3 regions of the [Clostridium] hylemonae DSM 15053 genome follow, and region 1 is predicted to be linked to each of the others. Evidence: riboswitches for the same ligand, from Rfam matches in the RefSeq annotation. Region 1 holds a riboswitch; each other region holds the start of a gene.
What was found. A riboswitch is a leader RNA that binds a small molecule or an ion and turns the genes downstream of it on or off. The one in region 1 is predicted to bind glycine.
Positions count from the first base shown of each region.

Region 2: linked by a shared signal. The riboswitch ahead of LAJLEIBI_RS06720 (GrdX family protein) and the one ahead of LAJLEIBI_RS07715 (APC family permease) in region 1 are both predicted to bind glycine.
Region 3: linked by a shared signal. The riboswitch ahead of gcvT (glycine cleavage system aminomethyltransferase GcvT) and the one ahead of LAJLEIBI_RS07715 (APC family permease) in region 1 are both predicted to bind glycine.

Region 1 is NZ_CP036524.1:1,675,821-1,686,297, forward strand. Features, by position in the region: gene LAJLEIBI_RS07705 (4Fe-4S dicluster domain-containing protein) at 1-62, shown strand, start outside; gene alaS (alanine--tRNA ligase) at 253-2,892, shown strand; glycine riboswitch at 2,989-3,101, shown strand; glycine riboswitch at 3,105-3,164, shown strand; gene LAJLEIBI_RS07715 (APC family permease) at 3,301-4,665, shown strand; gene rpsU (30S ribosomal protein S21) at 4,763-4,939, shown strand; gene LAJLEIBI_RS07725 (putative ABC transporter permease) at 5,038-5,631, shown strand; gene LAJLEIBI_RS07730 (aspartate aminotransferase family protein) at 5,779-7,014, shown strand; gene LAJLEIBI_RS07735 (Maf family protein) at 7,160-7,741, opposite strand; gene LAJLEIBI_RS07740 (prolyl-tRNA synthetase associated domain-containing protein) at 8,214-8,750, shown strand; gene LAJLEIBI_RS07745 (ABC-ATPase domain-containing protein) at 8,799-10,477, shown strand, end outside.
Region 2 is NZ_CP036524.1:1,457,536-1,468,012, reverse strand. Features, by position in the region: gene grdC (glycine/sarcosine/betaine reductase complex component C subunit beta) at 1-1,179, opposite strand, end outside; gene grdA (glycine/sarcosine/betaine reductase complex selenoprotein A) at 1,237-1,707, opposite strand; gene trxA (thioredoxin TrxA) at 1,772-2,089, opposite strand; gene trxB (thioredoxin-disulfide reductase) at 2,102-3,046, opposite strand; gene grdB (glycine reductase complex selenoprotein B) at 3,117-4,427, opposite strand; gene LAJLEIBI_RS06725 (glycine/sarcosine/betaine reductase component B subunit) at 4,446-5,726, opposite strand; gene LAJLEIBI_RS06720 (GrdX family protein) at 5,798-6,217, opposite strand; glycine riboswitch at 6,356-6,467, opposite strand; gene LAJLEIBI_RS06715 (alanine/glycine:cation symporter family protein) at 6,626-7,990, opposite strand; gene purB (adenylosuccinate lyase) at 8,312-9,745, opposite strand; gene purF (amidophosphoribosyltransferase) at 9,796-10,477, opposite strand, start outside.
Region 3 is NZ_CP036524.1:1,384,865-1,395,341, forward strand. Features, by position in the region: gene LAJLEIBI_RS06390 (M14 family metallopeptidase) at 1-1,263, shown strand, start outside; gene LAJLEIBI_RS06395 (response regulator transcription factor) at 1,482-2,147, shown strand; gene LAJLEIBI_RS06400 (sensor histidine kinase) at 2,182-3,108, shown strand; gene LAJLEIBI_RS06405 (ABC transporter ATP-binding protein) at 3,162-3,842, shown strand; gene LAJLEIBI_RS06410 (ABC transporter permease) at 3,839-6,625, shown strand; glycine riboswitch at 6,744-6,833, shown strand; gene gcvT (glycine cleavage system aminomethyltransferase GcvT) at 6,979-8,067, shown strand; gene gcvH (glycine cleavage system protein GcvH) at 8,114-8,494, shown strand; gene gcvPA (aminomethyl-transferring glycine dehydrogenase subunit GcvPA) at 8,507-9,835, shown strand; gene gcvPB (aminomethyl-transferring glycine dehydrogenase subunit GcvPB) at 9,822-10,477, shown strand, end outside.

The DNA of each region.
Region 1 (10,477 bases):
TCGTGGCAGCATCCTCGAAACAGCTGCCGCCGAAAGAGTTAGAAGAAATAGAGCTGAAATAACAGCCAGGGACAGGGCAAAATGAGCTGGGGACGGGGGAAAATCGATTTTCCCCCGTCCCCAGCTCATTTTGCCCTGTCCCCGCCCGTTGACAAACAGCCGGGTTCTCTTTATAATTAAGACTTAAGTATCAAATAGTCCCGGACGCTTGCGGCTGACGGGGATTTTGGATATAGAAGCAGGAGGGCATATATGCAGAAATACGGAGTAAATGAATTGAGGAAAATGTTCCTGGAGTATTTTGAGAGTAAGGGACATCTGATTATGAAGAGTTTTTCACTCGTACCGCACAATGATAAGAGTCTGTTGCTGATCAACTCGGGAATGGCGCCGCTGAAGCCATATTTTACCGGCCAGGAGATTCCGCCGAAAAAGCGGGTCACTACGTGCCAGAAATGTATTCGTACAGGCGACATTGAAAATGTAGGAAAGACTGCCAGGCACGGGACGTTTTTCGAGATGCTCGGCAATTTCTCGTTTGGGGATTATTTTAAAAAGGAGTCCATCCGCTGGACGTGGGAGTTTTTGACAGATGTGGTCGGCCTTGAGCCGGACAGGCTCTATCCGTCTGTCTATCTGGATGACGATGAAGCCTGGGAGATCTGGAACAAGGATATAGGGATCGCACCGGAGCGGATCTTCCGTTTTGGAAAAGAGGACAATTTCTGGGAGCATGGTTCAGGACCGTGCGGGCCTTGCTCGGAAGTATATTATGACCGAGGGCCAAAATACGGCTGCGGCAGTCCGGATTGTACGGTGGGCTGTGAATGCGACCGGTATATGGAGATCTGGAACAATGTATTTACCCAATTTGACAATGACGGCAATAATAATTATACGGAGCTTGAACAGAAAAATATAGATACCGGCATGGGTCTGGAACGTCTGGCCTGTGTTGTACAGGGCGTGGATTCCATGTTTGATATTGATACGATCAAAGCGCTCAGAGACCATGTCTGCCACATTACAAAGACAGAATATGGACAGGATGATGAGACAGATGTATCCCTGCGCGTTATCACAGACCATATCCGCTCTGTGACCTTTATGATCTCGGACGGAATTATGCCGTCCAATGAAGGAAGGGGCTATGTACTGCGCCGTCTGCTGCGCCGCGCGTGCCGTCATGGAAGGCTGCTCGGCGTGGAAGGAGAATTCCTCGTAGAGCTGGCCCGTACTGTTATTGAAGGCTCCAGAGACGGATATCCCGAACTGGAAGAAAAGAAAGATTTTATATTTAAAGTCATAGCAAAGGAAGAGGAACAGTTTAACAAAACGATAGATCAGGGACTGTCTATTCTTGCTGAGATGGAAGCAGAGATGGAGAAGAACGGGGAAAAAACACTGTCGGGCGATCATGCGTTCAAGCTCTATGACACGTACGGATTTCCGCTGGACCTCACAAAAGAAATTCTTGAGGAGAAGGGCCTGTCTGTCGATGAAGAAGGCTTCAGGGCGTCTATGGAAGTTCAGCGCCGGACGGCGAGAGAAGCAAGAGAGGTGACGAACTATATGGGCGCGGACGCTACGGTGTATGAGTCCATCGCTCCGGAGGTAACGTCAGAGTTTGTCGGCTACGATAATCTGAGCTTTGAATCTTCTGTGACAGTTCTCACGACAGAGACGGAGATCACAGATGCATTGTCAGATGGAGACAGGGGGACGGTATTTGTAGAGAAGACACCGCTTTATGCCACGAGCGGCGGCCAGGAGGCTGATAAAGGGTATATACGTACGGCGGACGGAGAATTCCGTGTGGAGGATGTTGTAAAGCTTTTAGGCGGCAAGATCGGTCATGTCGGCTATGTGACAAAAGGTATGATCAAGACAGGAGATACGGTTACACTTGAGGTCGATGAGGAGAACAGGGCGCTGTCCGCGAGAAACCACAGCGCGACACATCTGCTTCATAAAGCGCTGCGGACTGTCCTTGGAACACATGTAGAGCAGGCCGGTTCTTCTGTAAATGCAGAGAGGCTCCGCTTTGATTTCACTCATTTCTCCGCGTTGACGAAGGAGGAACTGAAGAAGGTCGAAGAGATCGTCAATGCGCAGATCATGGCTGCTCTGCCGGTCAAGGTAGAAAATCTGCCGATCGAGGAAGCAAGAAAGACAGGAGCGGCTGCGCTGTTTGGGGAAAAATATGGCGATATCGTACGTGTTGTCAGCATGGGAGATTTTTCTGTAGAGTTCTGCGGCGGTACGCATGTGGAAAATACCGGTGTCATCACGGCGTTTAAGATCATTTCCGAGACGGGCGTCGCAGCCGGTGTGCGCCGGATCGAAGCGCTGACATCCAAGGGGCTGCTGGACTATTACGACGAGCTTGAGAAGCGGCTTGCGGAGGCGGCAAAGCTTGTAAAAGCCTCACCGGATAAGCTTGCGGAAAAAATCACACATCTTCTGGCAGAGAACAAGACACTGCACAGTGAGGTGGAAAGCCTTAAGAGCAAGCTCGCTCAAGATGCAATGGGCGATGTGATGGATCAGGTCACAGAAGTGAAAGGCGTGAAACTCCTTGCCACGGAAGTGGAGGGAGTGGATATGAACGGACTGCGCGACCTCGGCGACCAGTTGAAGGATAAGCTGGGCGAAGGAGTGATCGTCATTGCATCCGCTGCCGGAGGGAAGGTAAATCTGATGGCAACTGCCACGAAGGGCGCCATAGAAAAAGGAGCCCACGCCGGAAACCTTATCAAAGCGATCGCAGGCCTTGTCGGCGGCGGAGGCGGAGGACGCCCGAACATGGCGCAGGCCGGAGGTAAAAATCCGGACGGAATCAGCAGCGCGATCGCCAAAGCGGGAGAAGTTCTTGAGGAACAGTTATCATAGGGCATAAACTTCTTTGTCATAAGATTAACGTCATAAAAATAACTATGGTTGACAAATTTACCGGGCACACATATACTAAGTAAAGAATAAAGCCAGGTGAAGCGGCGAGGAAGATTTCTGCCTGATATACGGCAGAAAACCGATGAAGCAATTGGGAAGGCTCCTAATCTTTCCAAGAAACTTTCAGGTGCAGGTACCCGCCGTGGATGGGACTCTGGAAAGAGCCTTTAAAGGCCACCGTAGAAGTAAAGCTTTCAGGTAAAAATACAGAGGGTATAGGATACGCTATCAGTACGCCTATACCCTCTTTTGTATTGTCTGAATAGTGTGAGAATCTTCATAGGGGTCAGACCCCTGTGGGCAAAGGGGTCTGACCCCTATGAAAATTTCGGCGAAGGAGAATGTATTATGGAACAAAAACGGGAATTGAAGAAAAATTTAGGTGTGGCGACTGCCATGGCTCTGGTCGTGGGCTGTGTGATCGGGTCCGGCGTGTTTTTTAAGCCGCAGGCTATTTATACGGCAACGGGAGGGGCTCCCGGGCTTGGAATGATCGCCTGGGTCATCACAGGTCTCGCAAGTATTGCCGCGGCTCTTACTTTTGCGGAAGTAGCGATCATGATACCGAAGACAGGGGGAATGGTTGCTTACCTGGAAGAAATCTATAATCCGGTAGTTGGCTTTCTGGCGGGATGGGTACAGACGATCCTGTTTTACCCTGCTATGATCTCGGCGCTTGCGGTTGTGTGCGCGCAGCAGGCAGGTCTTTTTATCGGGGAAGGCTTTACTGTGCCGCTTGCGATCGGCATCATAATTTTGATCATATTTTTAAATAACCTCGGCTCGAAGGTCGGGGGGAGCATCCAGGTTGTATTTACCATATGTAAACTGATCCCGCTCATTCTTCTGATGATTTTTGGATTTGTAAAAGGCAGCGGCGCAAACCCCATCTTCAGCCCTATGGTTGGTGACGGACTGAGTCCGGCGGTGGTGCTCGGGCAGCTCATGGTCGCCATATTATTTGCCTTTGAAGGGTGGACCGGGGTCGGCGCGATCGCGGGAGAGATGAAAAATCCAAGCAGAGACCTTCCGATCGCGATCGTCGGCGGTGTGTCTGTGATCATGGGCGTATACTTTATCATCAATATCGCTTATCTGTGGGTGCTTCCGGCAAGTGAACTGGCGACGCTCACGGCTCCGGCATCCGCGGTGGCTCTGAAGGTGTTCGGTGACATCGGCGGGAAGATCATCTCGGTCGGCATCATGATATCCGTGTTCGGAGCCTGCAACGGCTTTGTGCTGTCCGGCTCGAGAGTGGCCTATTCTCTGGCAGCGGAAGGCAATTTCCCGTACAGCCGTAATCTTGCGAAGCTGAACAATGCACAGGTTCCAACAAATTCGATCATCCTCGTCGGCGGGATCGGCTGTATCTATGCCATCAGCGGGCAGTTTAACCTGCTCACAGACCTGGCCGTATTCTCAAGCTGGACCTTCTATACGCTGACCTTTATCGGTGTGATGAAGTTAAGGAAAGACCGCCCGGACGCAGTGAGAACATATAAGGTGCCGCTGTACCCGGTCGTGCCCATCATTGCTGTCGTCAGCGGAGTGTATGTGATCATTAACCAGCTGTTCATGTCGGGGCTCCAGTCAACGGTGCTCTCAGTGGGAAGTATTGTCATTATGTTAATAGGCCTTCCGGTGTATTCTGTAGTTATGAAAAACAAAGAAAAGAAAAAAACTGCAGCAAATGCCGAAAAAATATTGACGTAGTAGAAATATGTGCTATAATCTTATGTAGTGCAATAAATATACCCGAACAGTCGTATGGTGCACAATATAGGACTGGAGGGAGGTTAGGTGTGAGTCTATGTCAAATGTAATCGTAAAAGAAAACGAGACGTTAGATAGCGCTTTACGCAGATTCAAAAGAAACTGCGCCAAAGCGGGCATTCAGCAGGAAATTCGTAAAAGAGAACATTACGAAAAGCCAAGCGTAAGACGTAAGAAAAAGTCTGAAGCTGCTAGAAAACGTAAGTATAACTAATATGTGCAGATAAATAGAGTGTTGGGGTACAACACTCTATTTTTACGTTAATGAAACCTTTCGGCAGAAGTACCTAAGGAAGAGCAGAGGTGATAAACATGTGGTGGAATAAAGTGATATTTGGCTGGAGCGCGTATCATGTCGTGCTGTGGTTCCTTGTTTACAGTATACTCGGATGGTTTGTGGAATCTGTCTACATGTCATTGTGCAACCGGAAAATAACAAACCGGGGGTTTGCGCGGTGTCCGGTATGTCCCATTTACGGCGTTGGAGCGCTGACTGTATTTTTTATGCTGCAGCCGTACAGTGAACATCCCGTGAAGCTGTTTTTTATGGGAATGCTGCTTGCCACGTCTATCGAATTTATCACAGCCGGAATCATGAACAAGATATTCGGTGAGATATGGTGGGATTACCGCCGGAAACCATTTAATTATAAAGGGATCATATGTCTGGAGAGCTCTATTGCCTGGGGGTTCTACACGCTGGCGTTGTTTGCTTTCCTCCAGAATATGATAGTTGACATCGTGGGTGTCATACCTGTTATGATAGGAAGGATCGGCGGAAGCATTTTGATCATTGTTTATGCGGTGGATTTCTTCATTACTTTATACAGGGAGAAAAAGGAAGATATTCCGGAACGTCTATGGCAGGTAAAGGACAGACTGCTGGACAAGCTGTCGAAGGAATGATATACATAGGAAACAACAATTGACGGATCAATGGAAAAGGTCTATACTGAAAATGTCACAGACGAGGACGTCGTATTTTATATACGGTGTCCTTTTTTTATTTCAGAAAACTGTATATACGGCGCAGAAGAAAGTGAGGAGATTAGTATGAGACTGAGAGAAACCGGGCTTACGGCCGAAGAATTGAAGGCAATGACAGATAAGTATATGGTAGAGACTTATCCAAGGTATGATTTTGTCGCTGAGCGGGCGGAAGGAATGTACCTCTATGATGAGAAAGGAAATGCCTATCTTGACTTTTACGGAGGAGTCGCTGTAAACAGTGTGGGAAACAGAAATCACAGGGTGATAGAAGCAGTCAAAGAACAGGCGGATGATATCGTGCATACGTTTAACTATCCGTATACGGTTCCGCAGGCGCTGCTTGCAAAGAAAATTTGTGACACAGTAGGGATGGACAAAATATTTTATCAGAATTCAGGAGCAGAAGCGAATGAATGCATGATCAAGATGGCGAGAAAATATGGAACAGACAAATACGGAAAGAATCGTTATCATATTATAACGGCAAAGAATGGATTCCATGGAAGAACCTATGGCGCTATGTCGGCTACAGGGCAGCCGGACAGTGCCGTCCAGGAAGGTTTTATGCCTGTGGTTCCGGGATTTTCATACGCAGAATTCAACAACCTGGAAGATTTTGCATCCAAGGTGACCGCAGATACGATAGCTGTCATGATCGAGCCTGTGCAGGGAGAAGGAGGTGTATATCCGGCTACAAGAGAGTTCATGGAAGGACTGAGAAAACTTTGTGATGACAAGGAGATGCTTCTTCTGCTGGATGAAGTGCAGACTGGATGGGGAAGAACGGGCGCCGCAATGGCGTATATGGGATATGGAGTCATGCCGGATGCCGTTTCGATGGCAAAGGCCATGGGCGGCGGCGTGCCGATCGGAGCCTGTTGTGCAAGAACGGAAGTTGCCGAAGCCTTAAGCGCCGGGAGTCATGGTTCTACTTACGGCGGAAATGCACTTGCATGTGCAGCGGCGCTTGCTTCTGTATCAGAGATTCTGGACAACAACTTAAGTGAAAATGCCAGGACAGTAGGAAAATATCTCAGAAAAAAGCTCGCAGAACTTCCCCATGTTAAAGAAGTCAGAGGGCGCGGCCTGCTTGTGGGCTGCGAATATGATATTCCGATCGCGGCAGACGTGAAATGGAATGCCCTGAAAAGAAGGGTGCTCATAACAGCTATCGGGGACAGTGTGAACCGGATGACTCCGCCGCTGACGGCTGAAAAGAAGCATGTAGACAGACTTGTGGCAGCCATGAGAGAAGCTATAGAAGAAGCGGCAGAAGAACAGATAGTCAAAGCAGGCTGATCCGTATATTGTTTACATTAAGCCCTACGGTCACGGAGGCCATGATAGTGCCTTTCACAGCCATAATAAATTTCAGGATGACAAAGACAATTCCTCCCACAAGTGAAATCTTCAGGGTATTTTTTCGTATTTTACTCTGTGAAAATCAGTGTCCATGGAACGCACTCCTGTCTAATTCGTGATATAGACGTGCGATGGGCAGCCCGACGACATTGTTATAGTCGCCCTTAATGCATTTTACATGAATGGCAAAGGGTCCCTGAATACCATAGGCTCCCGCCTTGTCAAAAGGATCTCCTGTAGCGATATAGTCCTGCATATCATGGCGGGAAATAGGATAAAACGTTACATCCGTCACTTCATAAAAAGTGTGGACCGCCGGTGTCCGGGCGCTTCCTGTAACAAGTGAGACGCCGGTATATACCTGATGTGTGCGGTCGGACAGAAGGGAGAGCATATCAAGCGCCTCCCCGCGTCCGGAAGGTTTTCCGAGTATCTCGTCCTTGTATACAACGATCGTGTCGGCGCCGATGACAGTACATGTATCTTCTGACAGTGTCCGGCATACATGAAGCGCCTTCTGGCGGGCCAGATTCATTACGATCTCGGGCGGAGTGCCGCCGGAGATCGTCTCTTCTATATCAGCCGGGATAATATCAAAGGCAAAGCCGGCCTGGGCCAATAATTCCTTTCTGCGCGGTGACGCAGAAGCCAGTATATATTTCATAAGAATTCCTCCTTTTTACAACTGTTATAAATGACCCGTTACCGGGCCGCTATGTTCATTATGATAATAAGATACCACATTTGTGCCGGCTGGAACATATAAGAATGAAAAACTCTATTATTTACCGCGCCGGAAAGCGTCCTGCTGGAATTACGGCAAAGGCTGTTTGATGAATTGGTCTGTTTCTAAGCAGAATCAGACAGAGAAGAATTTAACGAAATTCCCTTTATAAATGCGGACGGTTATCACAGCAAAACGATCGCGGAATTTTCGCAACAGCTGGATCCGGATGCCCTTTTCCCATTATTGGATCATGCATATTGAAGCGTGTCTGCGCATCGAAAATAAAATAGACGGAAGGAAAGCGTAAATCTCGGGGATACATACGGCTTTATTTTTTTCTAGTTTTGCTCTATAATGAAATACGTGAAAATATATTGAATGAAAATAAGAGTAATGGAGGAATGAAGATATGTACATCAGTGAGATTACGACTACTGCACCCACCGATGAGAGGATGCCGCTGGAACGGAAAATGTATGAGACACTCGATAAATTGAAAATACCGTATGAGCGTGTGGATAATGATCCTGCGGCTTCGATGGAGGAATGCGCGGCTGTCGACAAGGCGATCGGAACGGAGATCCGTAAAAATGTATTTCTCTGCAATCAGAAGAAGACGACATTTTTCCTTCTGGTCATGCCTGCGGACAAGGCCTTTGACACAGCTTCTTTCAGTAAGAAACTGGGCGTGTCCCACATGTCGTTCGCTCCGCCGGAGAAGATGCTGGAGCACCTTGGCACTACTCCTGGTTCTGCAAGCGTGGCAGGACTTCTGAACGATGAGGATGACTATGTACAGGTGATCGTGGATAAGGAAGTGGCGGAGAGTGAGTGGTTTGGGTGCAACCCCGGAATTAATACGAGCCATCTGAAGTTTAAGACAAAGGATCTGCTCACGAAGTTTCTGCCTCATGTGCATCACAGGGCAAGGATCGTTGAGCTCTGAAACAGGTGTCGGACGTATTTATTATAATAGAGTAAGGGGCAGGGACATATGAAATCAGAAACAGAGTTAAAACAGTTGTTATACAGCATTGACCATAAGGGGTATCCGGCATATAAGGGTACGAGAGGCAGTTACCGGTTCGGCAGTTATGAATTGTCCATTGACCATGTTCAGGGCGATCCATTTGCCGCCCTGTCGAAGCTGAGTGTGAAAGTGGCGGGCCGCACCGCGGGATTTCCCGGCCGGCTGTATGATACAAAATATAAGCGCATTGCGCTTCAGGACTACGTGACGAGACAGTTTGCCGCCCAGGCCGGCCGTTATACGTTTCAGGCGAAAGGCTCAGGTAAGAGCGGCATTATTTCGGTGACCCGCTGCGGACAGGAGGTGCTGGAGCGGACATCCTGTACGATCGAGGAGCGAACGGGTGACGTGACAGTGCGGTTTGAAGTCGGATTTCCCGCAAACGGACGTACGATCAATGCAAGAGAGCTGATCAAGATACTATATGATTATCTGCCTGCGTGTGTGGAAAAATCCATGATGTACAAGGAGCTGAACGCCGGCAAAGTAGAGAAAGTCATGGAACTGAGTGTGGACAGGGAATTTATACGGGAGGAATTAAAGCGGCTTGACCTTGCGGCCTTCGTAGCCAACGGTTCGATTCTTCCGAGAGAGTCCGGAGTTTCCCAGAGACCGATGAAGGACGCGGTTGCATTTGTGTCGCCGGGATCAATGGAAGTCACGCTTGAACTGCCTTATAAAGGAACACTCACCGGCATGGGAGTGAAAAAGGGGATCACACTTATCGTTGGCGGCGGATATCACGGTAAGTCAACGCTGCTCAAAGCGCTGGAAGCCGGGGTATATCCGCACATTTCCGGGGACGGAAGGGAATATGTCGTTACGGACAGCACCGCAGTCAAATTAAGGGCAGAAGACGGGAGAAGCATCAAACATACGGATATCTCCATGTTCATCAATGACCTGCCGAACGGGAAAGATACAAACGCATTTTACACCGAGGATGCCAGCGGCAGTACATCGCAGGCTGCCAATGTGGTAGAGAGTCTTGAGGCGGGGGCGAAAGTATTTCTCATAGATGAGGATACAAGCGCCACGAACTTTATGGTCCGGGATGAACTGATGCAGCAGGTCATCCACCGCGATATGGAGCCGATCACGCCATTTATAGAGCGGGTCGGTGACTTGTATAAGACGTACGGTATCTCCACCATTATCGTGGCCGGCAGCTCCGGGGCTTATTTCCAGGTGGCGGACGAGATCATACAGATGGACCGTTACGTGCCGAAGGAAATTACCGAAGCGGCAAAAGCGGCCGCAAGAGAATATCCAAGCCTGGAACTGCCGGGCGATAAGCCGGAAATGCCGGAATTCAAGAGATTCGTAAGGAGCAATCCGGACCTGAAGCAGAAGGGGCGCATCAAGATAAAGACGCTCGGAAAAGACGGGGTACAGCTGAACCACGATACGATCGATCTGCGGTATGTGGAACAGCTGGCGGATGCAGAGCAGCTTACCTGTCTTGGCCATATCGTAAAATATATGGAAGAACATATGATGGACGGCAGGACAACGATGCAGCAGCTCATAGAAAAGCTGGCGGCTCAAATGGACAGCTCTGGGTTTAAAGTGATCTGTGAAGAGTCCTATCTTCCGGGAAATCTTGCAATGCCGAGAAAACAGGAGATCTACGCATGCCTGAA
Region 2 (10,477 bases), 220 kb from region 1:
TTTGTAGTTCGCAAGCGGAACATCACCTGCTCCTGCCGGCTTTGTGATGTCAGGATTCTGCATCTCCGGTGAATACTTGTCGATATCCGGGATCTTCATCCCCGCTTTGTCAAGTGAGTCTGTCACAAGACTTCCGATCACAGCCTGCGGTGCGGAACCGGTGCCCACACTGTGGCGGCCGAGCATATTCAGATCGATCTCAGGATTCACTCCGTCATTCTCAGAGATAACTACCGCAAAGCCTCCGAGACAGTCTTCCAGGATCGGAAGACCCTTCTTAATATGATCCTTGCCGTTCATGCCAAGCTTGGCCGTACATCCGCCGGACGTGACAACTACAGTCTTGTATGCCCCGGATTTTACGAGAGCGGCAGCTTCGATCACTGCGTGCGCCGGCGCGGCACAGAATCCTCTGGCATCAGAACCGGAAGCGCTGACAAGCCCTGCAACTTCTGCGGCAGCCTTGGCAAAGTTACCTCCGCCTCTCTGGTTCATATCGCCGCACGCCTCTTCCGCGCAGTCGATCACATATTCTACTTCCGCCTTCTCAATGCCTGCATTGCGTACCGCATGGAGCAGTGCCAGAACACTGGACGCCTTGCTCATAAGGTTCTCATGCATCACATGGGCGGACAAGTTTACATCAATATCATGGGCTCTTTTTACACAGCCTACTAATTTTCCATCGTGATATAATCCTTCTGCATGTTCTTCGCTTACAAAATGCTCTATCTCGCTGATATCGACACCCTCGTGGATCTTTTCAACGATATCTTCAGAGATGACAGGATTGCTGGCAAACGCGTCTTTGTACCGGGCGACAAATTCTTTGTCAAGTCTTACGACTTCAAACATATCGCTTGCCTGTACAAGGAAGAGAAATTCTTCCTGCGGCATGATCTCGCCGTATTTGCCAAAACGGTCAGCTCCCTCTTTTTTCTTGTCATACCAGGGGAACTCTACCTCTGCTAATTCATCCGGATGTACGTTGCCGATATATGTCTGGTTCGGCCAATACTCAACCGCCTCTTTATAGGAGCGGAGATTTTTCGGCACTTCTTTTAAATAATCTGAATCCGGATTGACGATCTTCTCAGTTGTCTGAGTCGTTCCATTATATAAAACCATATCAGGGGTATGTACCAATACGTAACTGGCCCCTTTGATCACACTGTTCATTGGTTTTCCACCTTTCTTTAAATATACGGGGTGGTGGGGTGACACCACCCCACACACTTAAAATTTACAGAACTGGTCTCTGATGGCTGTCATCTCGTTAATGATATCATCAACATCAAGTACCATTTCCATCATACTTATCTGCTCATCATACACTTCTTCGTCGAACTCTTCTTTCATCTCTGGTTCGCAAACGTGATACACTTTGAGTCCAAGCTGGACCCCTGTCAATGGACCTGCGAAAGTAGGGTCACCTGCTGTAACGGTTTCTGCTGCAAGGCCTGAAGCCTCACCTTCTGCAGCGCCGAGAACTACTACAAGGTTCTCTGCACCATATTCGTCAGCAAATTCTTTTACTCTCTTCTGATTCTCTAAGTCCATTGCGCCTGCGCTCGTTCAGACGAAACATTCCGTGGATGAAAATACTACCTCAGCGCCGGCAGTCTTAACGCACTCAGCGATAGCCGGTCCCGGAATTCCATCACGGTCTCCGATAATTATTGCTTTTTTTCCTTCTAAAATAGCCATAATTATGCTTTCTCCTTTCTTGTATGTTGCTAGTTGTATTTATGATAAAGAAAACTATCTTAAATTAGATATATTTCTTGATCATCGCCTCAATATTTTCCGGAGTCGCGTCATCTTTCACGACTTCCTCCACTTTCTCACCGTCTTTGTATACTGCCATAACAGGAAGTCCTAATACTTTCTGCGCGATGGCAAGGCGGCGTGCCTTTGTTGTGTTCAGGGATGTAAATTTCATCTTGTCCCCGTATGTGTCTGCGAATTCGTGTACCTTTGGCATGAGAGCCTGGCACGGCACGCATCCGTCGCCGTAAAAGTCTACAAACACATATCCTTCAGCCTTTAATACTTCCTCTTCAAATGTTTCCTTTGTTACATCGATCATGATCTCTACCTCCTAAAAATAATCTGATAAGCTTCTTTCCACCTGAACCGCTGCGATCGCGCCGTCAGCCGCCGCAGTTACAACCTGTCTCAGGCTCTTGATGCGGACGTCTCCGGCCGCGTATACGTTCGGAACATTCGTATGCATGTCATCGTCCGTCTTAATGTACCCTCTCTCATCCATCTCTACGATGCCTTCAAAGAGCTTGGAATTCGGCACCGTGCCGATGAATCCGAACAGTCCGAACATTCCGTCCTCCGGATCCGCCTCAACTTTGCGGGTCTCACCGGTCTTGACATTCTTGACGATCATTCCCTGGAGAATGTCATCCCCATATATTTCCTCAACCACGCTGTCCCAGAAGAAATCGATCTTCGGATTGGCAAATGCCTTTTCCTGGATGGACTTTGCGGCGCGAAGTTCATTACGTCTGTGGATAATGGTTACTTTTCTTGCAAATTTAGAGAGATACATAGCTTCCTCAACCGCGGAATCTCCGCCGCCGACTACATACACTTCAAAATCTTCAAAGAAATTGGCGTCACATGTGGCGCAGTAGGACACGCCCTTGCCCATGAACTCAGCCTCGCCCTTGCAGCCGATCGGTCTGGAATAAGCGCCTGTGGCAATGATAATGTTCTTTGCCTGATATTCTGCCTTTGCGCTCTTTAATACCTTTACCTCGCCGTCAAGCTGTACTTCTGTGATCGTATCAGATATACGCTCTGCCCCAAATTTTTCAGCCTGCTCCGTCATTCTTGCGATGAGAGACGGACCGGACTCACCATCCACGATCTGACCCGGGTAGTTCTCTATCTCATCTGTAATCGCGATCTGTCCGCCGTCCTGGCCCTTTTCTATGATAAGAGTAGAGAGGCGGCTTCTTCCTGCATACAGTCCTGCCGCTAAACCGGCAGGACCTGCACCCAGGATAATAACATCATAAATCTTGCTCATTTTGCTATTTCTCCTTTATTACTAAAGTTACATCATTCTGCACCGGGTCCGAAAGACCTCGTCAGATGCTCTAGTCAAATATTGTCTGTCCGTCAACTTCTGTCGTAAGAGCATCAAGTGCTTTCTCTACGATCTGGCGGCGGAGTGCTTTCTCCTCATCTTTATCCAGAGCCGGATTTCCAAGAGGATGTGGAATTGCGATAGCCGGAACGATTCTGTTCGCGCCAACTGTCATGGAGATCGGAGTTACCGTACATACATGTACAACAGGAAGTCCTGCTCTCTCGACCTCTTTAACCATCGTTGCACCGCAACGAGTACAGGTGCCTCAAGTGGAGGTGAGAATTACGGCATCCACACCGTCGGCCAGAAGCTTCTGCGAAAACTCAGCGGCAAACGCTTTCGATGATGCCACCGCAGTTCCGTTACCGGTCGTTGTGTAGAACAGGTGATGAAGCTCTCCGATCTTTCCTTCCTTCTCCATATCGCGGAGTACGTCAACAGGGAGTACGCGGTCTGAATCTTCATTAGCGTATACCGGGTCGTATCCGCCGTGGGCCGTCTCATATGTCTCTTCTGTCAAGTCCATAACGCCGGTAATATCATATTCTCCGTAATGTGACGCACTGGAGCTTTCGATATGGTCCGGATTGCCCTTCGGCACGATACCGCCGGAGGTAACAAGTGCTATCTTCGCATGTGCAAGATCTTTTATGGCCGGATTCGGATCAACTCTGTCAAAGTTCGGCATCGGATATTCTGTCTCAAATGGTTTGTCTGCAAGCTTTTTAAGCAGCATGTTTACCGCTCTCTTTGAACCTCTTTCTTCCTCGAAGAAATTTACGCGGACACCGTTCGGCATGTAACCTTCCTGACAGGAAGCGCCGACTGCTTCACCTCTGGCAAGCTTAAGAGCAAGAGGAGCCATCTTGGCAACTGCGTCTCTCATACCTGCAGCACTGTTCTTTGTAGAGACCATATATACCTGGTTTTTGAACATATCAGCGCCCGGATTCTCCACATACATACCTGTGATCGCAGGAATGCCCAGTTCCTCCTGAACCGCAGCCGCAATAGTGCCACATGCAACGCCGTAACGACCCGCATTGAACGCCGGTCCTGCGATAAACACATCCGGAGCCTGCTCTTTTACCATTGCAAGAATATCTGCCTTTGCTTTTTCAAGGTTCTCGTTGAAGTAAGAATCTCCGCAAACGATCGTTGCAATGATCTCCGCCTCATCTTTAAAATTCATGTTAAACGCCATACCCGGTCCAACCACTTCACCTACGCGAAGCTCTGCCGGATAATCCGCTTTTTCTTCCCCGCCGATGTTGGCGAAGAACTGATTGATGTAATGTACAACTTTAATTTTGCTCATTTACTGTATCCTCCCTTATTATCTCGCGCTCAGTTTGTTGAAACCAGTTTCGTTTGTTGCTCCTGTCAGCACCTGAAGCTCTACCTCCAGGGAACCGTCCTCGCGGAGCGTCTCTTCACTGGCTCCGGCGATCTTTGTCACATAGTCAAGAGTTCCGATAACTTTGTCCAACTTAGGCAGGATAATAACCTGGTTTGCGTTTCCGCCTGTAACAACTGCATCTGCAGCTGCGTCTGCATCTGCGAGAGACTGGGATTTACCGTCACGTCCGGCATACTCGTCTGTGATGATAACTGTCTTGACACCCTCAGCCTCGATCTTCTTACAGTTCATGATCAGGTCCGTATCCGGGTTGCCGAATCCTTCCTGTGATACGATTACAGCGTCAAGATCCAGCATCTTGCACAGCTTTGCCGTCCAGTCTGATGAACGCTGTTTGTCCGCAAGATATACATTTTCATTTGTGATGATCTGGCATACAAAGTTGATCGTCTTGCCGTGCTCCTCAAACATATCATGTACGACAGGGTTGTTCAGATGTACATAAGTAGGGTTCTTGTCGCATGCGGACACACAGTTGCCCGATACGATAGCCCCGTCCATGATCTCTGTCGGATTCAGGATCGTCGGAAGCACTTTCTTTGCGTCCACGCCGTACACGTAAGTGTCGTGCAGAAGTCCCTGGCTCTGGAGCATCTGTACATACGCCACTCTCGGAAGGTCGGGATATTTCTCCATACCTTCTTTGACTGTGTATGTCTCATACACTTTTGTCTCGTCCGGTGTAAGGCTGCGGGCCAGCTCTCCGATATACACCGCAACTCTGAAGCCGGCAAATCTTACTGCTTTTTCATAATCGTGCGGTTTGATGCCGTCCACCGGTTCACATACCATAACAAGGTTAAGTGTCTTTGAAAATGGAGTATAGTCCGCGCCAGGGCCTGTCATATCGATGATGCCTTCCTGGAACCCTACGATCTTGCCGGCTGTGACAACCGCCATCCCCTTTAATGCGTATGTCTTGCCGCTTCCTACTGTATCCACTTTAGAGATAACGCCCGGGAAGATTCCCCCTTTTCCCTCTACTTTAACACGTGGCTCAATGACATCCTTCACCGGCGTGATCCTCACGCTCTCTCCTGGTTTTGCAATGTCAAATGATACACTCTTGATCTTCTCATCTTCAAGAGCAACTGCCTTTACAGCCTCTTCTGATACATAAAGGATTCCGTCTTCGATCTTGGATTCTGCTGCAAACTGAATATCCTTGATGTATATGTGTCCCATTTCTAATTTCACGTATTGTTCCCTCCTTAAGTTAAATGTTGTTATTTGTTGAAGCTTTCGCCTGTTACAACCTCTCGCATACCTTACATTACATCCGCCGATGTGATCGCACTTTCCAGTAGAGTCCAGTCTATCATCTGAAAATCATCGTACACCTCAGGTTTGTATTTGTCTGACTTAAACACAAACTTCCGGCACGCCTCTATGGCGTTTTCAATGATAACTACCGACCCCGGGTCCACCTCCCCCTTTCCTGCCGACAGCATGATTGATTTATATGGTGTTTCATTAGGCTTTACACTCCCCGACAGGGGATGTGATAAAAGCGTGTGCCCTTCATGTATTCTGTCTCTGACTGTCCTGAGAACTTCCTCGTAGGAGATCTCTTTGTACTCCACATTGTGTGTTCCGCCAATCTTCTCCGGGACGAGTGGATTATTTGTTATTATTATGTAACGATTCTGCATCTCATCCACCTCTTTTGATCTGGATATTTTACTCACCGAACTGCTGAATTTTCCAAAAAACACATTCCATCCGGCAAAGAATAAAAAAAGGACGATTTAAACACAGATGTGTAATTCGTCCTTTCTGTCTATTGGCGTGCTTACTAAACACTTCAACACAAGATTCAGAATGCGGTCCTTTTCCCAGTCCTTTTGCCTGAAAGTTTCACCCGCCAGATGTTCACCCTCATCTGTCCGGCTTGCCTCTTCGGCGGCCATATGTACGGCTCTCTCTTGAGAAAAATCAACCCGCTGTTTAATTTTATTTATAGACGCAATGAATAAATCTTATTGCTTGTTTTTATATTAACTTATTGTTAATATTTTTTCAACCTTTTCAAATGAGAAAGTTCGATTTGTTAATTTCATACAACAAACCATCTTCAATTTTATGTATATTTACTTTTATTTCTTATTTAAAAAGTTCTTATAGTAGTCGTCGTGCACCTTCTTTATCACTCCGCTCAAAGCGAACAGGCCGAGGATATTCGGTATGACCATCATGGAATTAAAGCAGTCCGCCATGTTCCACACGAGATCCACCTGGGCAAGCGAGCCGAGCACGACGCAGGCTGCCACCAGCAGTGAATATACTTTGACCGCTTTTGCCCCGAACAGATATTTTATATTTGCCTGCCCGAAGAAATACCAGCCGACGATCGTGGAAAACGCAAAGAAGAACATACAAACTGCGATAAAGATATCGCCGCCTTTTCCGAACAATGTGGAAAACGCGTACTGGCTCAGTTCCGCCCCCGTCTTGCCTGTCGGAATGGACTTTGTCGTAATAATAACGAGCGCCGTAAGATTAAGGACTACAAACGTATCGATGAAAACGCCTACCATGGCTACAAATCCCTGCTCCACCGGGTGGTCTACCTTGGCGACCGCATGTGCGTGCGGAGTAGAGCCCATACCTGCCTCGTTGGAAAAAAGACCGCGCGCCACACCCTTTGTCAGCGCCAGCTTGATCGTCGCGCCGACCGCGCCGCCTGCAATGGAGGACGGGCTGAACGCACCGACGATGATCGCGTGGAACGCGTACGGTATGTTCCTGTAGTTATAGATGATCACGATCAATGCTCCCACGATATACAGCGCCGCCATGATCGGTACGATCGTCTCCGTCACTTTGGCAATACGCTTCATACCGCCCATAAATACGGCGAGTGCCAGAACAGCGATAACGATGCCCATGACCGCCTGCGGAACGCCGAATGCTGTGCGGAACGCTGCCGCGATGGAGTTGGACTGTACCGCATTTCCCATGAAGCCGAGCGCGAAGATGATAAGTACGGCAAAAATTCCTGCCAGCACTTTGCCGAACGTGCCTTTAAATGCCGCGCGGATGTAGTATACAGGACCTCCTGTCACCACTCCGTCTTCACCGACGCATTTATACTTCTGTGCCATGATCGCTTCTGCAAATATGGTTGCCATTCCGAGGAATGCCGCAACCCACATCCAGAAGATCGCTCCCGGACCGCCGATCGCCAGCGCCGTCGCCGCTCCGGCAATGTTGCCTGTGCCGACCTGGGCCGCGATCGCTGTCGCCAGCGCCTGGAATGAGGACATGCCGTCTGCTCCGGCCTCGCCTTTTTTCCGGAACAGTCCGCCGAACGTCCTCTTCATCCCTTCTTTAAACCCTCTTACCTGGATAAAGCCAAGTCTTACGGTAAACCAGATGCCGCCGAGCAAAAGAGCGGCGATCAGTATGTAGTCCGCAAGATAGTGCTGAATCGTCAGGACAATGTTGTTTAATGTCTCCATTCAAAATTCCCTCCTTCTCTCATAAATACAGCCGATAACAAAACTGTATTATCTGATAAGTCTATGATAATTTATTAACAAAGTAATTGCAACAGGATTCTTCATTTGTAATAATTTTTGGTGATTTTTCTTCAATATTCAAAATTACATATTGAATTCACGTTCTTTCCATTTTACTGATTTGTGAAAAATGCCAAAGGTTCCCGTGCATTACATAGGGACATTCCAAACGGAAGAAAAAGCGGCTGCCCGGGCCTGCGCCCGGACAGCCGTCTTCTGATTTTCATCATTTCAGAACTGCTGTCGTCCTGTTACTGCCGCTTATACGTTGATCTCCGCGCTCATTCCGAGCACATCCTTGTTGGCCTCAAGGACCGGGGCCACCGTATCTTTGAGAAATGCCTCCACCTGCAGCGCCGCGCGTCCGGTATATCTGGACGGATCCATCGTCTTTTTGAGTTCTTCCTCACTCAGGTTAAACGCAGGATCAGCCGCGATAAGCTCAAGGAGATTGTTGTCCAGACCTTTTTCTTTCACATTTTTCCCTGCCTCCATGGACAGTTCTCTGATCCTCTCATGCAGCTCCTGCCTGTCGCCGCCGGCCTTCACCGCGTCCATCATGATATTTTCCGTGGCCATGAAAGGCAGCTCCGACATAAGGCGCTTCTCGATCACTTTCGGATATACGACGAGACCGTCCACTACATTCAGGCACAGATCCAATATGCCGTCGACTGCGAGGAAGCCTTCCGGTACGCTGAGACGCTTGTTCGCCGAGTCATCGAGCGTCCGCTCGAACCACTGGGTAGCTGACGTGATGGCAGGGTTCAGCGCATCCACCATCACATAGCGGGACAGCGACGCGATCCGCTCGCTTCTCATCGGGTTTCTCTTATATGCCATCGCGGAGGAGCCGATCTGCGTCTTTTCAAACGGCTCTTCCACTTCCTTCAGATGCTGCAGAAGGCGTATATCGTTGGACAGCTTGTGCGCGCTTGCCGCGATCCCGGCAAGTACATTCACAACTCTCGTGTCCACCTTACGGGAGTAAGTCTGCCCCGATACCGGACAGCATGCCTTGAAGCCCATTTTCTCCGCGATCATCGGATCGATCCGGTCGATCGTCTCCTGATCTCCGTCAAAGAGCTCTAAAAAGCTTGCCTGTGTTCCGGTCGTTCCTTTGGAACCGAGCAGCTTAAGGCTTCCTTTTACATATTCCAGGTCTTCCAGATCCATCATAAATTCCTGCATCCAGAGTGTGGCTCTCTTTCCTACCGTCGTAGGCTGGGCCGGCTGGAAATGTGTGAACGCAAGCGTCGGCAGCGCTTTGTATTCATCTGCGAATTCAGCCAGTTCTGCGATCACATTGACCAGTTTCTTTCTCACGATCTCAAGCGCCTCTGCCATGATTATAATGTCCGTGTTGTCACCGACATAGCAGGACGTTGCCCCGAGATGGATGATCCCTTTTGCCTTCGGGCATTGCTGGCCGTACGCGTACACATGTGACATCACATCGTGGCGCACGAGCTTTTCGCGCTCCTTTGCAACTTCATAATTGATATCATCCGCATGTTCCTTCAATTCTTCGATCTGTTCCTCTGTTATGGGAAGCCCCAGTTCCTTCTCTGTCTCTGCCAGCGCGATCCAGAGCCGTCTCCATGTGCGGAACTTCTTGTCCGGAGAAAAGATATACTGCATCTCCCTGCTGGCGTAACGTTCTGATAACGGGCTTACATATCTGTCTGTACTCATATTTTTTTCCTTTCATCAATCAACATATATTTGCCGCTTCCTTCTGCAGGCTATTCAAAGGCCTGCGACACATCCCTGCCCGGCACTTCCATCGGATAATTCCCGGTAAAGCACGCGTCACAGTACCCGAGATCTCCCACCATTTCTTTCAGCCTGTCGATCTCCATATATCCAAGAGAGTCGGCCCCTATCATTTTCTGTATCTCTTTGGGTGTGTGCGCATGGGCGATCAGCTGCTCATTGGACGGCACATCGGTGCCAAAATAACACGGATACAGAAACGGCGGCGAGCTTATTCTGACATGAACCTCCAACGCGCCTGCCTTTTTCAGCATCTTAATGATATTGGCACAGGTCGTGCCCCGCACGATGGAATCGTCCACCATCACAATACGTTTGCCCCGGACCACTTCCTCGATGACATTGAGCTTGATCTTCACGCTTGACTCCCGCTCGCTCTGACTCGGTTTGATAAAGGTACGGCCCACGTAGCTGTTCTTGTGGAACGCCATGCCGTATGGGATCCCGGACTCTTCCGAATACCCCTTTGCCGCCACGAGACCAGAATCCGGCACGCCGACGACCAGATCCGCTTCGACCGGGTAGGATTTTGCCAGCGCCCTGCCTGCGGTGATGCGCGCATGGTATACATTTACTCCGTCCAGCGTACTGTCGGTTCTTGCAAAATAAATATATTCAAAGATACACCTGGCCTGTTTATCCGCGGGAATC
Region 3 (10,477 bases), 290 kb from region 1:
GGCCTTAATGTCAACCGTGATATGACGAAGCTTGAGAGTGCCTGTGCTCGTACGATAGTTCAATTGATGAATGACTGGAATCCTGTTCTTTTCATTGACGCCCATGCAACGGACGGCTCTTATATGCGTCATGCAGTAACTTATAACTGGGGATTAAATGCAGGAACAGATCCGGAGCTGTTAGAATATAACCGGGATGTATTCTGTTCCCGTGCTCTGCGCAAAGATTCCTATCTGGAATCTAAGGGGAAAGTATCTGTTCCGTATGGGAACTGGGGATATTACTATAGCGGCATCGTGGACGAAGGATGGCGTACGTTTGAGGATTATGCCAGATACACGACCAATTATGCCGGGCTGCGCAACCGTCTGGCTTTGCTGCTGGAAGTTTATTCCTATGATGAATTTTCCAAGCGCGTCGAGACACAGTATGAGTGCATTTACGGTGCGTTGAAGGTGGTTGCAGAAGATAAGGATGAGATTAAGGAAATGATCGCCGCGGCAGATGCCCGGTCTTTGGAGCGGGAGAAAAATGGAATCGATCCAAAACGTGATATCGTTGCGCTGAACTCCGAGATGACACCAATGTCCTTTGAAGGGAAGGATAAACTTACTGTTTTGTCATATGAGACTGACGAGGAAGGGCAAGTGATAGGAACGAGATTATATGACGACGAGGGGGATCCGTATGATATAGAGTATGGAAAGCCCGTTGACTACGAGACGGAATATTGGGGCACATTCGTTCCGACAGAGGTTGAAACCATGGGGGCCTATTATTTAATTGATCAGGACTGTGCTGAATTTGCTGAGCTTATGAAATTCCACGGTGTTGAGATGACTCAGCTGAAAGAGGAAATTACGCTGAATGCTGAGGATTATCTACACTTTGGTATTGAATCATATACAAGCGGCGGCGCCGTTATTGACGGCACTCCCCGTGATAAATATGAAGGGCATTATCAGACGCTTGTCAAAGGCGGATGGGTGCAGGGAGATAAGTCCATAGTCATTCCCGCCGGCACCTATGTGATATCTACTGCGCAGCGTTTTGGTTCCTTTGCGGCCTTAATGTGTGAACCTGCCGCTGTTGACGGAGGAGTGGCCTGGAATTTCTTTGATGATTATTTTGACAGCAAGGACGGAACCTTCCGCGCAAATTACAGCAATACTGTAACTGCAGAGGCCGGTACCGAGAAAGAAAGAACGGAAGAGATATCGATGCCTATATTGAAGATACCAAAATTTGATACGATAAAATAAAATGACCGGCCCATTTCGTAAAGTATTATTGAAATAGAACTCTTTTCGTATAGCCGCTGCAAAATGGATGTATGATCATCTGTGATGCAGCGGCTTCTTATTGTCGGTAAGGCATCAGTAATCCCTTCATATCATATTTGTGCTATACTATAATATACTGTGACAGAATTCGACCAGGAATATATAACAGACACGTGTAAGGAGAGATACAAAAGACAATGACGATCGGAATCATAGAAGACGACAGATTATTGAACCGGGCCCTGAACATCGCCCTGAACAAAGAAGGATTTGAGACAAACTGCGTTTATACATACCGGGAAGGCCTTAGGATGGCGCAGGAAAGGAATGATCTGCTCCTCCTCGACATCAGCCTGCCAGATGGAAACGGAATAGAGCTGTACCGGGAGATTCTTAAGACGCGGAGCATCCCGGCCATTTTTCTGACGGCACGGGACGAGGAGGCGGACATGCTGACGGCATTTGACGAAGGGGCGGACGACTACGTCGTGAAACCGTTTCCGATGAAAGTGCTGCTTAAGCGGGTGGAAGCTGTGCTAAGAAGAGGGGCAGACCAAAGCGGCAGACTTTCCTGGGAGGGACTTTGCCTCTATCAGAAAGCCAAAAGAGTTTGCCTGGAAAACAGGGAGATCCAGTTGACGCCGAAGGAGTACCGGCTTCTGGAATTTATGATGGAGCATAGAGGGCAGGTACTGTCAAAGGAGAGTATTCTGGAGCATGTCTGGGACATTGACGGTCAGTTTGTCGGGGACAACACAGTCAGTGTCACGGTGAACCGGCTGAAGAAAAAAATAGAACCTGACGCCCGGAATGGGAAGTTTATAAGTAATGTGTTCGGCATGGGATACCGGTTCGGCAGATGATATTTTATCGGGGCAGAGAGGAGAGAAGTGGAATATGTGGATCTGGATAGCGGGAGCGGCTCTCGCGGGGGCGGTCTTTGGGGTTGGCGCGGCGCGGCTTGCCGGAAGGAAGTGCAGGCAGAGAGAACTCGGGGAGATATCAGACCTTGCGGCGCATATATTGAACGGGACGGAGATCGCGGGCAGGGCAGCCTGTGAGGAGACACTTTACGCCCGCATAGAAAATCAGCTCATACGAATACAGAGAATGACACGGGGAAAGCAGGAAGAGGCTGAAAAAAGCCGTGAGCGTATCCAGCAGCTGATCACGGAGATCGCGCATCAGATGCGAACGCCTCTTGTCAACATGGAGACATATCTCGAATTTCTGCAGGATGAAGACATAAGCCAGGAAGAGGCAGAAGAATATGTTACCGCGGTCCAGCTGTCGGAACAGAAATTACATTTTCTTGTGGAGAGCTTTATCAAAATGTCCCGGCTGGAGCATCATATTATACAGATCAAAAAGGAAGAGACAGACCTGGCTGCCACAATTTTCAGCGTCGTTTCACAGATGAGGAAAAAAGCAGGGGAAAAGGGAATCCGCATCTACGCAGAAGTGCCGGAGAACCTCTTCTGTCCGCATGATGCAAACTGGCTCGGCGAAGCGCTCGTCAATGTGCTGGACAATGCTGTAAAATACAGCGCTGACGGCGGAAGCATAGAGTTGTCGGCTGTGAAAAACGACATGTTTCTCAGAATACGGATACAAGATCACGGTATCGGCATAGAAGAAGGGGAGGAAAATAAAGTATTTCAGCGTTTTTACCGCGGCCGCCGTGTCACGGCGGAGGAAGGATTCGGAATCGGCCTTTATCTTGCAAGGGAGATCATAACGCGTCACGGCGGATTTATGAAGATATCGCGGGAGGAGCCAGGAATAGCGGCGGAAATATATCTTGAAGCTTCCGGTTGTCAGTAGTTTGTTAGATTTGTCCTTTATACTGTAAGAGAACAAAGAAAGGAGGCATAAGAATGGAGATCGTAAAGGCAGCAGGCCTTCAGAAGTATTATACGAATGCGTCTTATGAAGTACGCGCCCTTGACGGCGTCAGCCTTACAGTGGAGGAAGGGGAATTTCTGGCGGTCGTCGGGAGTTCCGGCAGCGGGAAGAGTACGCTTTTAAATATGCTGGGCGGGCTGGATGAACCTACTGCGGGAGGGGTGTGGATCAGAGGAAACAGCCTCAGAGACATGAGCAGAGAGGAACGCACCATTTTCCGAAGAAGGAATATCGGATTTGTATTTCAGCAGTACAATCTTGTGCCTGTGCTGAATGTATATGAAAATATCGTCCTGCCGCTGAAGCTGGACGGAGCCCCCATTGATGAAACGTTTATAGACCATATCATAGACGTACTGGACATAGGGGAAAAGCTTTATGAGATGCCGGGGACGCTCTCCGGCGGCCAGCAGCAGAGGGCAGCCGTGGCGCGGGCGCTTTCCGTGAAGCCGGCGATCGTTCTTGCGGACGAGCCTACCGGCAATCTGGATTCCGGCACGAGTATGGAAGTGATGGGGCTCTTTAAGACGTGTGCAGAGCAGTTTCATCAGACGCTGATCATCGTCACCCATGAGGAAGAAGCTGCCCAGATGGCGGACCGTATCGTACGCATCGAGGACGGGAAGATATGGGGACAGGAGGGGAGGCCATGAGACAGAACGGCAGGCATACTCCGAATGCAAATACTCCGGTCATACGGATGCTCTGCGCGGCAGTCTCAAAGAGCAGCAGGGGCAGGAACCGGATTCTTCTTGGCGCGGTCATACTCGGAATTGTAACGCTCTGTATGGTATTCGGCGTTTCCTTCGGCAAGATTCAGGCGGAGTATTTAAGATCCATACGGCAGTCCGGCACAGCCGCGTCCACATATCTTGAGGACGGGACGAAGGCCCAGTACAACAAGATCAAAAGTCTGAGCTATATCCGGGAGGTAGGGAGAAGCTGGACGCCCGGATATGCATATAAAGAAGCCGGCGGTGAAAGTCTGTGTGAAATAACAGTGTTAGATAAGACGGCCTGGGATGTGATGGAACGCCCTGCTTACACCGGCATAGAAGGGCACTATCCGCGGAAAGCCCAGGAACTGATGCTGCCGGTGCGCGCGCTTGAGGATCTGGGTATCCGTACGCCGGAAAAAGGAATGAAACTCCACTTTATAATAGAGATAGGACTGTTCCGGACGGAAAAAGAGACCTTTACTCTGTGCGGATGGTACGAAGACTATGCGGAGCCGGCCTCGAATATGGCCAAGGGCTACATATCAGAAGAAAAGCTGAAAGAATGGGGCGGCAGTATGGAAAAGCCGGATCATCTTCTCATCCGGCAGAAAGACAGCATGGATGGCCGGCGCACAGAGGAAAAGCTTTATGACGATATCCGGATGGCCGATACTTCTCAGACATTTACAGGCGGTAATACATATGCATACGATGCGGTAAACCGGTTCATGGGCGGTTACGGCATGGCGGCATTCGGCGCAGTCCTTGTGCTGGCAAGTATATTCTTTCTCATCCATAATGTCATGCACATATCCATGGCAAAGGATATCCGGCAGATAGGGCTTCTGAACACGATCGGCACGACGGCGAAGCAGATCCGCGGCATTTATTTCAGACAGATACTGCGTATTCTGGCGGTGGGAATACCAGCCGGTGTGCTGATCGCGGCGTTATTGCTGTCAGCTGTGGTTCCACAGCTTCTCGGAAGGCAGTATCTTGCCCGTTATGGCGGGGCGGCCGGACTGGATGTTCTGCGCCCGCAGATGCTTGCGCTGGCGGCGGTATTTACCGGCATTGTGACTGCGGCTGCGGCGGGAGAAACGATATACCGGGCGGTCAGCCGCTCCTGCATAGAAGCAGCGAATTATAACGGGATAGAGCAGCCAAAGACAAAGAGGAGGGTTAAGAAGGCGGCGGCACTCAGACGCCGGACACCAAAACGGGAACTGTGGTATATGGCATGGCAGAATCTGTGCCGATTCCGGGGCAGATCTCTGCGCACGGTACTGTCGCTGTTTCTCGGACTGGAGGTGGCGCTCTCAGCAGTGGTGATCGCCTCGGGGGCAGATCAAAGCCACGCCATAGAAGCGCGGCCCGATATTCTCGTGGCCGGGGAGTTCAGCTCCTGGGGAAAGGCGGAAGGCTATGGGGAGGAATATAAAGGCAGGGATCCACAGGATGACCCGCTGGAGACAGAGGGCGGCAACCTGGCCCTGACTTCGGACAATGATTATGATTCCTTCTCGCCGGTTGGCGAAGAAGTAAAAGAGGAACTGCTGGCGGTGGACGGAGTAAAGAAGGAAGAGTCATACGCCGCCGAGGGCGGCTATATGTGCCCGTTGTATACGAGAAAAGGGGTCCGTCCCATGGTTGCGGATAAAGAATCAGAGACAGATGAAAACTATACCGCCAACCTTGATACAGTCATACAACTTATTGAAGCGGGAGAGAGCGGTACGATACAGATCCTGGGCCGGAAGGAGATAGAGGAGCTGAAGGAATTTGCGGAAAAAAGCGGCTCACCGGCTGACATGGAGAGTCTGGAGAACGGCACAGGAGTATTGCTTCTGCATGACCATATACTATCTCCGGCCAAGGAAAAGCAGGCAGAAGAAAGTGTGGGGGAACCGATCCTATTTTCAAGGTTATGGTCCAAGAAAGAGCGTGACAGGCGGTTGAACGCCACAGCGCAGGAACGGGAGAAGATGGGGGATATTGAGACAGAAAAATCGGAGAAAATGACACTGTGCGGTTATATGGATACAAAGGCAGAAGGGTTTCCGGCTCTGAGACGTACGTGGCACGGCCCCCGCATTGACTATTTTGTCATCAGTGAAGAGGGATTTAAAAAGCTTGGAACGGCAAAGAAGACCTTTTATATGGAACTGAATGTGGAAAAAGGCAAGGAACTGTCGGCCGAGAAAGCAGTCCGCAGGATCTTAACGAGGGAGAACGGCAGGCGGGGGGATGAGGCCGGATTGTTTCTTATCAGCAAGGCCGGACTGCTTCAGGAAGCCCAAAGTTATATACGAGGAAGCAGACTCATTCTGGGCATTCTCAGTATGGTGCTTATCGCCGCCGGTCTGATGAATTATCTGAATATGATGGTGACGGGCCTTTGGTCGAGGCAGAGGGAATTTGCCCTTATGGAAGGGGTTGGAATGACACGCAGGCAGCTGTGCGGGATGCTTGTGATAGAAGGGCTCTATTACTGCCTGCTGACCGCCGGCCTTATGCTGACGGCCGGAAGCGGCATACTTTTCCTGGTACATCTTTATATGAAGGCGAAGCTTGCATATTTTACATTTACCTGCCCGTGGGCAGTGTTTGGCGTCATGATTCTCGTACTGGCCTGTATCTGTGTCTGTGTGCCGCTGGCCGTCTCGAGAAAAACAGGAAGGACAGGGCTTGCAAAACGGCTGGCACAGTCAAATTGATTGTCAATAGATAGACAATCGTGTGAAAAATAAATCAATTGAGCGAGATGTTAATAAAAAAACAATTATTGACAGAATATTTAAATGTCGTTATAATCTAAGTAGTTTCATATATCGGATGATGGATTTAAGAGAGTCTATCTGCGGGATAGCGCCGAAGGGGAAAGGGATGACCGAAACTCTCAGGCAAATGAATTAGATTCGGACGATACTCTGGAGGACAGGGGTGAGTATGGATATCAGCAGGATATTTATATTTGCCCCTTTTTGTATATGAGAAGTCTGGTTAAAATGCCGCCATCACCGTTTTAACATGGAAAAGTGAATAAACAGACAATGGAGGAGGAAAGAATATGGAATTAAAGACACCGCTGTATGAAGCGCATGTGAGGGCAGGCGGAAAGATGGTTCCGTTTGCCGGCTACACACTGCCGGTGCAGTACGGCACCGGAGTGATCAAAGAGCACATGGCTGTGCGGGAGCGCGCAGGCCTGTTTGACGTTTCCCACATGGGAGAGATCCTCTGTGAAGGAAGGGACGCGCTTGACAATCTTCAGATGCTTCTGACGAACAATTTCGCGAATATGTCAGACGGACAGGCGAGATACAGTCCGATGTGCAATGAGAAAGGCGGCACGGTAGATGACCTCATTGTCTATAAGGAAGCAGATGACCGTTATTTTATTGTCGTCAACGCCGCAAACAAAGATAAGGATTACGAATGGATGCTGGCGCACCAGTCGGGGGAAGTCACGTTTACCGATGTGTCCGAACGCTATGCCCAGCTTGCGCTTCAGGGGCCGCAGGCGATGAAGATCCTCAGGAAGATCACAAAAGAAGAACATATCCCGCAAAAGTATTATCACGCGGTGTTTGACGGGGAGGCCGGCGGGATCCCGTGTATCATTTCAAAGACAGGATACACAGGCGAAGACGGGGTAGAACTGTATCTGGACAGTGAAAAGGCCGGGGAAATGTGGGATCTCCTGCTGGAGAACGGGAAAGAGGAGGGACTGATCCCATGCGGCTTAGGCGCCCGGGACACACTGCGCATGGAGGCTTCCATGCCTCTCTACGGGCAGGAGATGGACGAGGATGTGACACCGCTTGAGACCGGGCTTGGATTTGCCGTGAAGATGTCAAAAGAAGACTTTATCGGGAAAAAGGCGATGGAAGAGCAGGGAGAACCAAAGAGGAAGCGCGTGGGACTAAAAGTGACCGGGCGCGGGATCATCCGGGAACATCAGGACGTATATGCGGAAGGTAAGCTGATTGGCCATACGACGTCCGGCACACACTGCCCATATCTCGGATATCCGGTGGCTATGGCGCTTGTCAGCGCAAAATACGCGGAGCCCGGCAGGACAGTGAGCGTTGAAGTGCGCGGACGGATGGTGGAGGCTAAGATCGTACCGCTGCCGTTTTATAAAAGAAGCAAGTAACTGCAAACGGAATAGAAAAAGTAAAATAAAGAAAGGAATGAATGTTATGGAATTAAGAGAGGATATGAAGTATTCAAAATCCCATGAATGGGTAAAAGAAGAAGGAGACGAGGTCGTGATCGGCCTGACGGACTATGCGCAGTCCGAGCTTGGAGATCTGGTGTTTGTCAATCTCCCGGAAGAGGGGGATGAGCTCACGGTCGGAGAGTCCTTTGCGGATGTGGAGTCAGTGAAGGCTGTGTCCGACGTATACGCACCGGTTTCCGGCGTTGTAAGTGAGATCAACGAAGAGCTTCTCGATACGCCGGAACTTATCAACGAGGCTCCGTATGATGCGTGGTTCGTAAAAGTAAAAGAGATATCTGAAAAGGAAGAACTGTTATCCGCCGGCGAATATCAAGCATTCGTGGAGAGCGAGAAAGAGTAAGGAGGTGTGCCTGTGGGCTCATATGTTCCAAACACGGAAGAAGAACGAAAAGCCATGCTGCATGAGATCGGCTTTTCGTCTATAGATGATCTGTTTATCCATATTCCGGATGAAGTAAAGGTGAAAGACGGACTGAATCTCCCGGAGGGGATGTCCGAACTGGAAGTACGAAGAAAAATGCAGGGTATGGCGGCAAAAAATACGGTGTTTCCTTCCGTATTCAGGGGAGCGGGCGCGTACCGCCACTTTATCCCGTCCATCGTCAGGAGCGTGATCTCCAAGGAGAATCTCATGACAGCTTACACCCCATATCAGGCCGAGATCAGCCAGGGGATCCTGCAGTCGATCTTTGAGTATCAGACGATGATCTGTGACCTGACCGGCATGGATGCCTCCAATGCCTCTGTGTATGACGGGGCGTCCGCAGCCGCAGAAGGAGTAGCCATGTGCAGAGAGCGGAAGCGGAAAAAGGCATTTGTTTCAGCCACGGTGCTGCCCTATGCGCTGGAAACTGTCAGGACATACTGTTTCGGCAATGAGATGCAGCTGGAAGTGATACCGGAAAAAGACGGCGTCACGGACCTTTCATATCTGGAAGAGCATATCGATGAAGAGACGGCCTGTGTCTACATACAGCATCCTAATTACTATGGCAGTCTGGAGGACGCTGAAAAGGCAGGAGAGATCACTCACAAAGCCGGAGCGAAATTTGTCATGGGTGTGAATCCGGTCTCTCTCGGCGTGCTGAAGACGCCGAGGGAATACGGCGCCGACGTGGCTGTCGGGGAAGGCCAGCCGCTCGGACTGCCGCTCGGCTTCGGAGGGCCGTACCTCGGGTTTATGACCTGTACGGCCGGCATGACGAGAAAGCTGCCGGGCCGTATCGTCGGTGAGACGAAAGACGCGGCCGGAAAGACGGGATATGTGCTGACGCTGCAGGCGAGAGAACAGCATATCCGCAGGGAGAAAGCTTCCAGCAATATCTGTTCCAATCAGGCGCTGTGCGCCCTGGCAGTGGGAGTCTATCTGGCGGCCATGGGACGCGGGGGGATACGAAGCGCGGCCGTCCAGTGTATGTCCAAGGCACATTACATGGCGGAGGAACTCGGAAAGATCGGTTATGAGACCGTAAACAAAGGAGAATTCTTCCATGAGTTTGTTACCTCTTCAAAAGTGCCTGCAGCCCAGGCGCTGGAGAAGCTTGAAAAGGAAGGGATCCTCGGCGGGTATCCGCTTGCGGACGGCACCATTCTCTGGTGCTGCACGGAGATGAACACGAAAGAAGAAATTGACAAGGTGATCCATATTCTTAAAGGAGGTGCGGTAGATGCTGATATTTGAAAAAAGCAGATCCGGAAGAGGAATGCATATGCTCCCCGAGTGCGACGTGCCGGCCGTGATGCCGGAGGCAAAGGATATGCGTGAGTCTGCGCTGCATCTGCCGGAGATGTCGGAAAATGACCTGAGCAGACATTATACGGAGCTGGCGAAAAAGTCGCACGGTGTCAACGACGGCTTCTATCCGCTTGGTTCCTGTACGATGAAGTACAATCCGAAGATCAACAATGACATGGCAGATCTGCCGGGGTTCACAGAGGTCCATCCGCTGCAGCCGGAGCATACGGTGCAGGGATGCCTGGAAGTTATCGGCACGATCGAGAAGTATCTGTGTGAGATCACGAGGATGGACCGTATGACGATGCAGCCGGCAGCAGGCTCACACGGAGAATTTACGGGGCTTTTGCTCATAAAAGCGTATCATGAGAGCCGGGGCGACACAAAGCGCACGAAGATCATCGTGCCGGACTCTGCCCACGGGACCAATCCGGCAAGCGCGGCGATGGCCGGGTATTCTGTAGTAAGCGTTCCGTCCGGTCCGGACGGATGTGTAGATATTGAGAAGCTTAAGGAGGCAGCCGGCGATGATGTGGCCGGACTCATGCTGACGAACCCGAACACAGTAGGTCTTTTTGACAAAAACAT